2 regions of the Streptomyces sp. SP18CS02 genome follow, and region 1 is predicted to be linked to the other one. Evidence: riboswitches for the same ligand, from Rfam matches in the RefSeq annotation. Region 1 holds a riboswitch; the other holds the start of a gene.
What was found. Region 1 has a riboswitch for ZMP and ZTP ahead of glyA (serine hydroxymethyltransferase). Riboswitches for the same ligand answer to the same signal wherever they lie in the genome.
Positions count from the first base shown of each region.

Region 2: it holds a riboswitch for ZMP and ZTP, as region 1 does, so the genes downstream of both, PUR26_RS34410 (bifunctional 5,10-methylenetetrahydrofolate dehydrogenase/5,10-methenyltetrahydrofolate cyclohydrolase) here and glyA (serine hydroxymethyltransferase) in region 1, are expected to answer to the same signal.

Region 1 is NZ_JAQYXC010000295.1:163,746-169,576, reverse strand. Features, by position in the region: gene PUR26_RS27475 (decaprenylphospho-beta-D-erythro-pentofuranosid-2-ulose 2-reductase) at 1-232, shown strand, start outside; gene PUR26_RS27470 (2'-5' RNA ligase family protein) at 396-995, opposite strand; gene trpS (tryptophan--tRNA ligase) at 1,074-2,084, opposite strand; gene glyA (serine hydroxymethyltransferase) at 2,372-3,643, opposite strand; ZMP/ZTP riboswitch at 3,708-3,798, opposite strand; gene rocD (ornithine--oxo-acid transaminase) at 3,958-5,172, shown strand; gene PUR26_RS27450 (glutathionylspermidine synthase family protein) at 5,334-5,831, opposite strand, start outside.
Region 2 is NZ_JAQYXC010000306.1:185,048-190,878, forward strand. Features, by position in the region: gene PUR26_RS34400 (bifunctional serine/threonine-protein kinase/ABC transporter substrate-binding protein) at 1-218, shown strand, start outside; gene PUR26_RS34405 (bifunctional serine/threonine-protein kinase/ABC transporter substrate-binding protein) at 218-2,503, shown strand; gene PUR26_RS34410 (bifunctional 5,10-methylenetetrahydrofolate dehydrogenase/5,10-methenyltetrahydrofolate cyclohydrolase) at 2,512-3,372, opposite strand; ZMP/ZTP riboswitch at 3,401-3,489, opposite strand; gene PUR26_RS34415 (GAF domain-containing protein) at 3,613-4,899, shown strand; gene exaC (acetaldehyde dehydrogenase ExaC) at 4,956-5,831, shown strand, end outside.

The DNA of each region.
Region 1 (5,831 bases):
GCACGGCACGGGCGTCCATGTGATGGTCGTCAGGCCCGGTTTCGTCCGCACCAGGATGACGGCGGGCCTGGAACCGGCGCCGCTGGCCACGACCGCGGAGGCGGTGGCCGAGGCGATCGAACGGGGGCTGCGACGCCGCTCGGAGACGGTCTGGGTGCCGGGAGCCCTGCGGGTGGTCATGTCGGCGCTGAGGCACGCACCGCGCCCGCTGATGCGCCGCCTGCCGCGATGACGGGACGGAGCGAGGACGCCGCGACGGGGCGCGGGACGAGGCGGCGGGGCAGAGACCGGCGCGCGGCCGTCGTGACGGCCCTGCGGCCGCGGACGCCCGGTGAGCGGCGCGGTGTCCGCCGGGAGCGGCGGCGGCCGGTACCGGGGGCCGGTACCGGGCCGGTTCAGCCGCGGGAGGTGGCCGGTTCGTCGACGGGCGTGCCCTGGGCGGGGACGCCCGGTACGCCCTTGACCGGACGGCCGGGGCCGAACCCGTACGTGCTGAGCTTGCGCCACACACCGTCCGCGCCCTGCTCGTAGAGGGCGAAGGAGTCGACGGTCCACTCCGCCTCGAAGTCGGCCAGCTCCTCGTACGCCCGGTCCATCGCCTCCTCGGAGATGCCGTGCGCCACCGTCACATGCGGGTGGTACGGGAACTGGAGCTCCCGCACCAGCGGGCCGGAGGCGTCGCGGATCCGCTGCTGGAGCCAGGAGCAGGCCGCCGTGCCCTCGACGAGCTGGACGAAGACGACCGGCGACAGCGGCCGGAACGTACCGGTGCCGCTCAGCCGCATCGGGAAGGGCCGGCCGGCCATGGCGACCTCGGCCAGGTGCGCCTCGATCGCCGGCAGCCGCGCCGCGTCCGCCTCGGTCGGCGGAAGGAGCGTGACATGCGTGGGGATGCCGTGCGCGGCGGGATCCCCGAAGCCCGCGCGCCGCTCCTGGAGCAGGCTGCCGTAGGGCTCCGGGACCGCGATCGAAACGCCGAGCGTTACGGTCCCCACGTCGTTCTCCTCAGTTCAGTCACCGGGTCCAGCGCCAGTGTGGCGGCTGGACCCACTTCGTGGCCAGCGTCGTCGGACTCAGTGCTTGGCGGGCAGGAAGCCCACCCTGTCGTAGGTCTGGGCGAGCGTCTCGGCGGCGACCGCGCGGGCCTTCTCCGAGCCCTTGGCCAGGAGGGAGTCCAGCGTCTCGGGGTCGTCCAGGAATTCCTGCGTGCGGGTCTTGAAGGGCGTGACGAAGTCCACCATGACCTCGGCGAGGTCGGTCTTCAGCGCGCCGTACATCTTGCCCTCGTAGTCGCGCTCCAGGGTCGCGACGGAGGTGCCGGTAAGAGTCGACATGATCGTCAGCAGGTTGCTGACGCCGGGCTTCTCCGCCGGGTCGAAGCGGATCACCGTGTCGGTGTCCGTGACCGCGCTCTTGACCTTCTTCGCCGTGGTCCTGGGCTCGTCCAGCAGGTTGATCAGCCCCTTGGGGGTGGATGCCGACTTGCTCATCTTGATCGCCGGGTCCTGGAGGTCGTAGATCTTCGCCGTTTCCTTCAGGATGTACGGCGCCGGGACCGTGAACGTCTCACCGAAGCGGGCGTTGAACCGCTCGGCGAGGTCGCGGGTGAGCTCGATGTGCTGGCGCTGGTCCTCGCCCACCGGGACCTCGTTGGCCTGGTAGAGCAGGATGTCCGCGACCTGGAGGATCGGGTACGTGAAGAGGCCGACGGTGGCGCGGTCGGCGCCCTGCCTGGCGGACTTGTCCTTGAACTGGGTCATCCGCGACGCCTCGCCGAAACCGGTGAGGCAGTTCATCACCCAGCCGAGCTGGGCGTGCTCGGGTACATGACTCTGGACGAACAGCGTGCAGCGCTCGGGGTCGAGGCCCGCGGCCAGCAGCTGCGCGGCGGCGAGCCGGGTGTTGGCCCGCAGCTCCGCCGGGTCCTGCGGAACGGTGATCGCGTGCAGGTCGACGACCATGTAGAAGGCGTCGTGGCTCTCCTGCAGGGCGACCCACTGACGGACCGCGCCGAGGTAGTTGCCGAGGTGGAACGAGCCCGCGGTGGGCTGGATCCCGGAGAGCACGCGGGGACGATGCCGCATGGCGGAGCCATTCCCCTGAGGGCGGTGATGGGCGACGGGCGGGCGATCAGAGGCCATGTTCCTCATTCTCTCAGGTGGCGCCGACAGGTCGGGAACCGAACGGCGAGACGAGGACCACAATGACGTCCGCCGCTCGGCTGAGGCGCGCGCGGCGACCCCTCCGGGCGGCCGCCGGCGCGGTACCGCCCCAGCGGCCCCCGGCTCCTGTCCGGACGGTCGGTCCGGACAGGGAACCGTGGGCCGGGGCGGACCGGGGGCCGGGGCGGACCCGGTGGCCGCCGTACGGGTCAGGCCGGGATGCCGGGGGCCGGGTGGGCGGCCATCAGGGCGGCCACCTCGGCGCGGATCTTCAGCAGGGCCTCCTCGTCGCCCGAACGGGCAGCCGTGACGCCCCGGTCGATCCACTCGGCGACGGCCGGCATGTGCTCCGTACCGAGGCCGCGCGAGGTCAGCGACGGGGTGCCGATCCGGATGCCGGACGGGTCGAAGGGCTTCCTGGGGTCGTAGGGCACGGTGTTGTGGTTGACGACGATCCCGGCCCGGTCCAGGGCCTTCGCCGCGATCTTGCCCGGCACGTCCTTGGGCGTCAGGTCCATCAGCACCAGGTGGTTGTCGGTGCCGCCGGAGACCAGGTCGAAACCGCGGGCCAGGAGGGCCTCGGCGAGGGCCCGGGCGTTGGCGACGACCGCGTGCGCGTAGTCGCGGAACGACGGCTGGGCCGCCTCGTGGAGGGCGACGGCGATCCCGGCGGTGGTCTGGTTGTGCGGGCCGCCCTGGAGGCCCGGGAAGACCGCCTTGTCGATGGCCTTGGCGTGCTCCGCCCGGGACATGAGCATGGCGCCCCGCGGCCCGCGCAGGGTCTTGTGGGTCGTCGTGGAGATCACGTCCGCGTGCGGGACGGGCGAGGGGTGGGCGCCGCCCGCGATCAGGCCCGCGATGTGGGCCACGTCGGCGACCAGTACGGCACCCGCCTCACGGGCGATCCCCGCGAAGGCGGCGAAGTCGATGGTCCGGGGCAGGGCGGTGCCGCCACAGAAGATGATCTTCGGGCGCTCCTTGAGGGCGAGGTCGCGCACCTCGTCGAAGTCGATGAGCCCGGTGTCCCGGCGCACGCCGTACTGGACGCCCCGGAACCACTTGCCGGTCGCGGAGACGCCCCAGCCGTGGGTGAGGTGACCGCCCATCGGCAGCGCCATGCCCATCACGGTGTCGCCCGGCTCGGCGAAGGCGAGGTGGACGGCGAGGTTGGCCGGGGAGCCGGAGTAGGGCTGGACGTTGGCGTGTTCGACGCCGAAGAGGGCCTTGGCGCGCTCGACGGCCAGGGTCTCGACCTGGTCGATGTTCTGCTGGCCCTCGTAGTAGCGGCGCCCGGAGTAGCCCTCGCTGTACTTGTTCTGGAGGACGGTGCCGGACGCTTCGAGGACCGCCCGGGACACGTAGTTCTCACTGGGGATCAGCCGCAGGGTGTCGGCCTGGAGCCGCTCCTCGGCACCGACGAGCGCGGCCAGTTCGGGGTCGGTGGCGCAGAGCGCGGGGTGGTGCGGGGGAAGGGTGGTCATGGCGTCCTTCGGGCTGGGGGGCGCCGCCGGAGCAGGCGGGGCAGCACCCACACGGAACAGGATTCCGGGGTGCCCAGGCGGGCGGCACCCTGCGTGGTCTGCCGCGCGCGGCTCCCCCGGGGTCGGTTCCCCGTACGCCAGTCGCCGCGCGTACCCCACAGCCTAGGCGATGCCCGCCGGGCGCCACCGGGTTCCGGTCCGCCCGGAGATCGCCGGCCGCCGCGCCGGATCCAAGGTTTCCCGGTCCGCGCGGCGAGCGACGATAGAAAGGAGCGCCACCCCCGCCCCCGGCCCGCAGGACGAACGGAGATCCGGTGTCGAGAACACAAGACGCGATCGCTTCCGCGGAGGCGCACAGCGCGCACAACTACCACCCCCTGCCCGTCGTCGTCGCCTCGGCGGACGGGGCGTGGATGACCGACATCGAGGGACGCCGATACCTCGACATGCTCGCCGGCTACTCGGCCCTCAACTTCGGCCACGGCAACCGCCGCCTGATCGAGGCGGCCAAGGCCCAGCTGGAGCGCGTGACGCTGACCTCCCGGGCCTTCCACCACGACCGGTTCGCCGAGTTCTGCGACCGGCTGGCCGCGTTCTGCGGCATGGAGATGGTGCTGCCGATGAACACCGGGGCGGAGGCGGTGGAGACCGCCGTGAAGACCGCCCGCAAGTGGGGCTACCGCGTCAAGGGCGTGCCGGACGGCATGGCGAAGATCATCGTGGCCGCCGACAACTTCCACGGCCGCACCACCACGATCGTCAGCTTCTCGACCGATCCGGAGGCCCGTGCCGACTACGGCCCCTACACGCCGGGCTTCGAGATCGTCCCGTACGGGGACGCGACCGCGCTCGCCGGGGCGATGACCGAGAACACGGTGGCCGTGCTGCTGGAGCCGATCCAGGGCGAGGCCGGGGTGCTGGTGCCGCCGGCCGGTTACCTCTCCCGGGTGCGGGAGTTGACCCGCGAGCGGAACGTGCTGTTCGTGGCGGACGAGATCCAGTCCGGCCTGGGCCGCACCGGCCGGACCTTCGCGTGCGAGCACGAAGGCGTCGTGCCGGACATGTACGTGCTGGGCAAGGCGCTGGGCGGCGGCGTGGTGCCGGTGTCGGCGGTCGTGTCGAGCGCCGCGGTCCTCGGGGTCCACCGGCCGGGCGAGCACGGCTCGACGTTCGGCGGCAACCCCCTCGCCTGCGCGGTGGCCCTGGAGGTGCTCGCGATGCTGCGCACCGGCGAGTACCAGCAGCGGGCCGCCGAGCTGGGCGAACACCTCCACCACGAGCTCGGGCTGATGGTGGGCGGGGGCGCGGTGGAGGCGGTGCGCGGACGCGGCCTGTGGGCCGGGGTGGACATCGCGCCCCGCCTCGGGACGGGGCGCGACATCTCGGAGCGGCTGATGGAGCGTGGCGTGCTGGTGAAGGACACCCACGGCTCGACGATCCGGATCGCCCCGCCGCTGGTGATCTCCAAGGAGGACCTGGACTGGGGCCTGGAGCAGCTGCGGGGGGTCCTGGCGGCCGGCGGAAGGTGACCGGTTCCGGGCCGCGGCCCGGAAGCGCCGCGGCCCGGACGGCGGGGCTCCGGGGGCGGGCGGCCCGCTCCCGGAGCGTCGTCGGTGCGGTGCGCCCTCACGCCCGTACCGGGAGGGCCCGCGCCCGGCGGTCCTGACCCGGCGGCCCTGATCCGGCGCGCTCAGAGGATGACGTGCGGCAGGAACCGGGCGTACTCGTCCGTGATCAGCCCGGACGACTCCCGGATGCCCAGACCCGCCGCCTCGTCCTCGACGACCCATGCGCCGAGCACCACGCGGTTGCCGTCGAAGTCCGGCAGCGGGGCCAGTTCCTGGTAGCAGCAGGGCTCGTCACGCACCACCGGGGCGTCGCCCGGCTCGTGCACCGTGACCCCGGCGCCCTCCCGCCCCAGCAGCGGCTTGGCGACGTAGCCCCCGGTGGCGGCCAGCTCGCGCGGACCGTCCAGGTAGGCGGGCAGCAGGTTGGGGTGGCCGGGGTACAGCTCCCACAGGATCGCCAGCAGCGCCTTGTTGGACAGCAGCATCTTCCAGGCGGGTTCGATCCAGCAGGTGGTGCCGGTCCCGCCGCCGTTGTCGAGGGTGTCCAGCACATGCGGTCCGAAGCGGTCCGTCACGAGCCACTCCCACGGGTAGAGCTTGAAGCAGCTGCGTATGAAGCG
Region 2 (5,831 bases), on a different contig from region 1:
GCGGCATGCTGCTCAAGGCGCTGTCGACGCTCCCGAAGGGCCGGAGGACCCGCGAGGATCTGCTGGCGGCGGTGCGGGCGGCCACGTACCGGGGCATCACCAAGGCGTTCGCGTTCCAGCCGAACGCGGCGTCGCTCGTCATCGACGGCACCGGTGTGTTCCTCTGGCGGGTCGAGCGGGGCCGGTTCGTGTACGCGGGTCCGGCTCCGCTCGCGTGATGGAACCACTGCGCCCGGCCGACCCGTCGCGGGTGGGCCGCTACCGACTTCTGGGCCGCCTCGGCGCGGGCGGCATGGGAGTGGTGTTCCTGGCCCGATCGCCCGGGGGCGCGGTCGCCGCGGTGAAGGTCATCCGCGCGGTCCACGCGGACGACGAGGGCTTCCGCGCCCGCTTCCGCCGTGAGGTGGCGGCGGCCCGGCGCGTGGACAGCCCGTGGGTGGTCCCGCTGCTGCACGCGGACCCCGACGCACCGGCCCCGTGGCTGGCGACGGCGTTCGTGCCGGGTCCGTCGCTGGCAGAGGTGCTGGAAGCGCACGGGCCCCTGCCGGACGGCACCGTGCGGGTCCTGGGGGCGCGTCTGGCCGAGGCCCTGGAGGCCGTGCACCGAGCGGGGCTCGTGCACCGGGACGTGAAGCCGGGCAACGTCCTGCTGTCCCTGGACGGGCCCCGGCTCATCGACTTCGGCATCGCCCGGGCTCCCGACGGCACGGCCCTCACCTCCAGTGGCGTCATCATCGGCTCGCCCGGGTTCCTGTCCCCGGAGCAGGCACAGGCGCGGGGCGGGGCCATCGGTCCGCCCAGTGACGTGTTCTCGCTCGGGTGCGTCCTGGCGTTCGCGGTGAGCGGGGTACGGCCGTTCGGCGGGGGCGCCTCCGCCGGGATGCTGCTGCGCACGGTGTACGAGGACCCCGATCTGCAGGGGGTGCCGGACGGACTGGAGTCGTTGCTGCGGACATGCCTCGACAAGGACCCGGCCCTCCGCCCCACCGCCGCCTCGCTGCGCCAGGAACTCGACGCGGCGGCCGGGAGCGGGCCGGCCGGCGTCACGCACTGGCTCCCCGAGGCGGTCACCCGGCTGATCGCGGACCGCTCGGCCACGGTGCTCGCGGTCGGCGCGATCGAACCGACGCAGGTGGCGTCGGCGCCGGACCCGGCGCCGGACCCGGGCCGCCCGGCGGACGGCTCCCCGGCATACGGCACCTCCCCGGCCACGCCCGGCCCGCTCACACCGGGCGCGGTCCCTCACGACGCCGCGACCGTGACCGCCGTGCCGGTGGGCGGCGCGGCCCCGCGAGGAGGGCCCAGTCGGCGCGTCCTGCTGTCGACCGCCTCGGCCGCGGCCCTGGCCGCGGGAGGCACCGCCCTGTGGTGGGCGACCGGCCGAAACCGCCGGGCGGCCCCGACGGGTGACCGCCCCGCTCTCGCCATCGCCTTCCACGGCGATCTCTCCGGCCCGCACAAGGATGTGGGCCGGGCCGAGAGGGACGGCGCGCGGCTGGCCGTGGAGCAGCTCAACGCCGGGTCCGCCCAGCCCTTCACGCTCGATCTGAGCGCCTACGACGACGCCGGTGACCCGGCCCGGGCTGCCTCCTTGGCCCGGCGGATCGTGGCGGACCGTGCTGTGCTGGCCGTCCTGGGACCCACCACCGACGCCGGCCTGGCAGCGGTCGAGAAGACCTACACCACGGCGGTGATGCCGCTGCTGTCCGTCTCGGTCGGCACCGGGGCACATGTCGGCGGAGGCGCGACGACGTCCGTATTCCGTTCCCATGCGGCACTCCAGAGCTCGGACGACCTCATGTCCGCCCCGTGCGTCAAGTACCTGGTCGGGCGGGTCGACGCCCGCCGGGTGATGCTGGTCGACGACCGTGCCCAGGGTGATTTCAGCTGGATCCTGTGCGACTACATCCGCAGGGCGCTCCTGCCCGGCGGGCGGTCCGTCACCCTCCGGACCATCCCGGCCGGAAGGCTCGACCCCCGGGCGCTCGCCGCCGAGGCGGTGGCCGCCCGCTCGGACGCCGTGGTGTTCGCCGGGGACGCCGAGCGGGCCGGCGCACTGGCCGCGGCTCTCGCGTCCGCCCGCTTCACCGGGGCGCGCATGGCGACACAACGCGCCTTCGGACCGGCGTTCCTGCGCACGGCGGGGGCCGCCGCCGACGGCTGGGTCTTCGCGACCACCTTCATCGATCCGTCGGCGGAGCCCGCTGCCCGTGCCTTCACCGCCGCCTACCGGGAACGTTTCGGCACCACGCCGTACTGGTACGCGGCCGAGGCGTACGACGCCGTGCGCTTTCTCGCCGAGGCGCTGGACGTGGACGGCGGACCCCTGGCCGAGCGGGGCGCGATCGCCCGCCGACTGCGGGAGATCAGCCACAAGGGCATCAGCAGGGATCTCGCCTACCACGACGAAAAGTCCGGCTACACGATGGACGCGCTGTTCCTCTTCGAGGTGAAGGGCGGCCGGTTCCGCTACCTCGGCCAGTACGCCGAGGCGATCGGCTGAGCCGGCCGTCAGGCCAGGCCGAGCAGACGCTCGGCCGCGTCGACCGTCTGGGCGAGGAGCACCGCGATGGTCATCGGCCCGACACCGCCGGGGACCGGTGTGATCAGCCCTGCCCGGGTCACCGCGGAGTCGAAGTCGACATCGCCGACGTTGCCCGGGTTGTACCCGGCGTCGATCACCACGGCGCCGGGCTTGATGTCCTCGCCCTTGATGAAGCGGGGCCGTCCGACGGCGGCGACCAGGATGTCGGCCTCCCGTACGGCGGAGGACAGGTCGGTGGTGTACGAGTGGCAGTAGGTCACCGTGGCGTTCCTGGCGAGCAGCAGCATCCCCGCGGGCTTGCCGAGGATGGCACTGCGACCGACGACGACCGCCCGCTTGCCCGCCGGGTCGACCTCGTATGCGTCGAGCAGCCGCATGATGCCGCCCGGCGTGCAGGAGACGAAGCCGGGCAGACCGAAGCTCATCGTGGCGAAGGAGCTCACCGTCACCCCGTCGACGTCCTTCTCGGGGGCGATCGCCTCGAACGCGGCCCGCTCGTCGATGTGCGGGCCGACCGGGTGCTGGAGCAGGATGCCGTGCACGTCGGGGTCGCGCGAGAGGCCTTCGAGGGCGGCGACGAGCTCGTCGGTGGTCGTCGTGGCGGGCAGTTCGATGTGCCGGGAGGCGATGCCGGCCTTCTCACAGCGGGCCTGCTTCATCCGTACATAGGTGACGGAGGCGGGATCCTCGCCGACCAGGACGGTCGCCAGACAGGGCCGGGTTCCGGTACGGCGGGTGATGCCGGCGGCGCGGACAGCGGTCTCGTCGACGAGTCGGCGGGCGTGGGCGGTGCCGTCCATGAGGCGGGCGGACGAGGTGGTGGACATGGGTCCTCCTGGGCGTCGGAAGCTGATCGCTGATCGCCCAGGCGCACGGCAGTGACGGAGGTCCGCCGGGCCGCTCCCCGGTGGTGATCCACCCAAGCGCCAGTCACGGCCCGCCGACGAGTGTACGCGAGGAACGTGTCCGGCCGGTTGTCATCGCGCGCTTGTGGGCACCCGGCGCAGCGGCCACGATGGCACCGGTACGGGGTGGGCGTCACCGATGTCCTCGATGGGGAGGCCGAGTTGAGCGACTCCTGGGTGGCTCTGGAACCGGGTGCCGACCCCGTGGAGCGGTCCGGTGCGCTGCGCAGCGCCCATGACGCGTTCACCGCGGACGGGCGGGTGCGGCAAGCGGTCCGCCCGGTGGTGGCCGAGTCGTGGCGACGGTCCGCGCGGGCCCGGGTCAGTCCGGACGGCACGGCCTGTGTGGAGCTGGGCGACGACGAGCTGGAGGCGTACCGGACCGGGCATCCGCTGGCCGGCGCGATGCCGGTGATCCGGGAGCTGATGGGGGCGTACGCCAGGGACGGCGAGCACCTTGTCGCGGTGTGCGACGCGCACGGGCGGCTGTTGTGGGTGGAGGGCCATACGGGGGCACTGCGGCGCGCCGGGCGGATGAACTTCGTGGCGGGCGCGCGCTGGGCGGAGTCCGCGGCGGGGACGAACGCTCCCGGGACGGCGATCGCCGTCGACCGTCCGGTACAGGTCTTCGCCGCCGAGCACTTCCGGCGGCCGGTGCAGGCGTGGACGTGCGCGGCCGCGCCGGTCCACGATCCGCGTACCGGGCGGCTGCTGGGCGCGGTCGACATCACGGGCGGAGACCGGCTGGCGCACCCCCACAGCCTGGCGTTCGTCCAGGCGGTGGCGAGGGCGGCCGAGTCGCAGCTGGCCCTGCTCTCCCCCGCCCCCGCCGTGGACCGGGCCAGGCTGTCGGCGCTCGGCCGGGACGAGGCGCTGCTGGTCGTGGACGGGCGCGAGGTGCGGCTGAGCCGTCGGCACAGCGAGATCCTGGTGGTGCTGGCACACCATCCGCAGGGCCTCGGAGGCGACGAGCTGATGGCCGCGCTGTACGAGGAGGGTGCGGTCACCCCCGTCACCCTGCGGGCCGAACTGTCCCGGCTGCGCGCCCTGCTGGGGCCCGGTGTGCTGTGTTCGCGACCCTACCGTCTGACGGCTTCGCCGGACGCGGACTTCGACACCGTGTCCCGTCGGCTCGCCTCCGGCTCGGTGACGGCCGCGCTGAGCGCGTACGCGGGTCCGCTGCTGCCCGGCTCGTGCGCGCCCTCGGTGGTCCGGCAGCGGCGGCTGCTCGCCGACCAGGTCCGGGCCGCGCTGCTCGCGCGGGGCGACGCGGCGCTGCTGGCCGACTGGGCGTACAGCCCCTGGGGCGAGGACGATGTGGCGGTGTGGCGGGCGTTGGCCGCCGCGGTACCGGCCGGGCGGCGTCCGCCGGTCCAGGCGCGGGTGCGGGCGCTCGACGCCGAGCTGGGGACGGTCCGTGCAACGCGGTTGCAACGTCCCGGTTCCTAGCCTCGGCGTGAGCGCCGCCCGGACGGCGGGCGGCGCTCTTCGAGAGAGGCCCGTGGATGACCCGTTACGCAGCGCCCGGCACCGAGGGCGCGATCGTCTCGTTCGCGTCCCGCTACGACCACTGGATCGGCGGTGAGTACGTGCCGCCCGCGCGCGGCCGTTACTTCGAGAACCCGAGCCCGGTCGACGGCCGCCCCTTCACCGAGATCGCCCGCGGCACGGCCGAGGACGTCGAGCGGGCGCTGGACGCGGCGCACGCGGCGGCACCTGCCTGGGGCCGGACGGCCGCCGGGGAGAGGGCCGGCGTGCTGCTGAGGATCGCCGACCGGATGGAGGCGCATCTGGAGGAGCTGGCGGTCGCGGAGAGCTGGGAGAACGGCAAGCCGGTTCGCGAGACGCTGGCCGCCGACATCCCCCTGGCCATCGACCACTTCCGCTATTTCGCGGGAGTGCTGCGGGGCCAGGAGGGCACGCTGAGCCAGATCGACGAGGACACCGTCGCCTACCACTTCCATGAGCCGCTGGGCGTCGTGGCGCAGATCATCCCGTGGAACTTCCCGATCCTCATGGCGACGTGGAAACTGGCGCCGGCGCTCGCGGCGGGCAACGCGGTGGTGCTCAAGCCCGCCGAGCAGACTCCGGCGTCCATCCACGTCCTGATGGGGCTGGTCGCGGATCTGCTGCCGCCCGGTGTGGTCAACATCGTCAACGGCTTCGGGGTGGAGGCGGGCAAGCCGCTGGCGTCCAGCCCTCGCGTGGCGAAGATCGCGTTCACGGGTGAGACGACGACCGGGCGGCTGATCATGCAGTACGCCTCCGAGAACATCAAGCCGGTCACACTGGAACTGGGCGGCAAGTCGCCGAACATCTTCTTCGACGACGTGTGGGCGGCGGACGACGACTTCCGCGACAAGGCGCTCGAGGGGTTCACG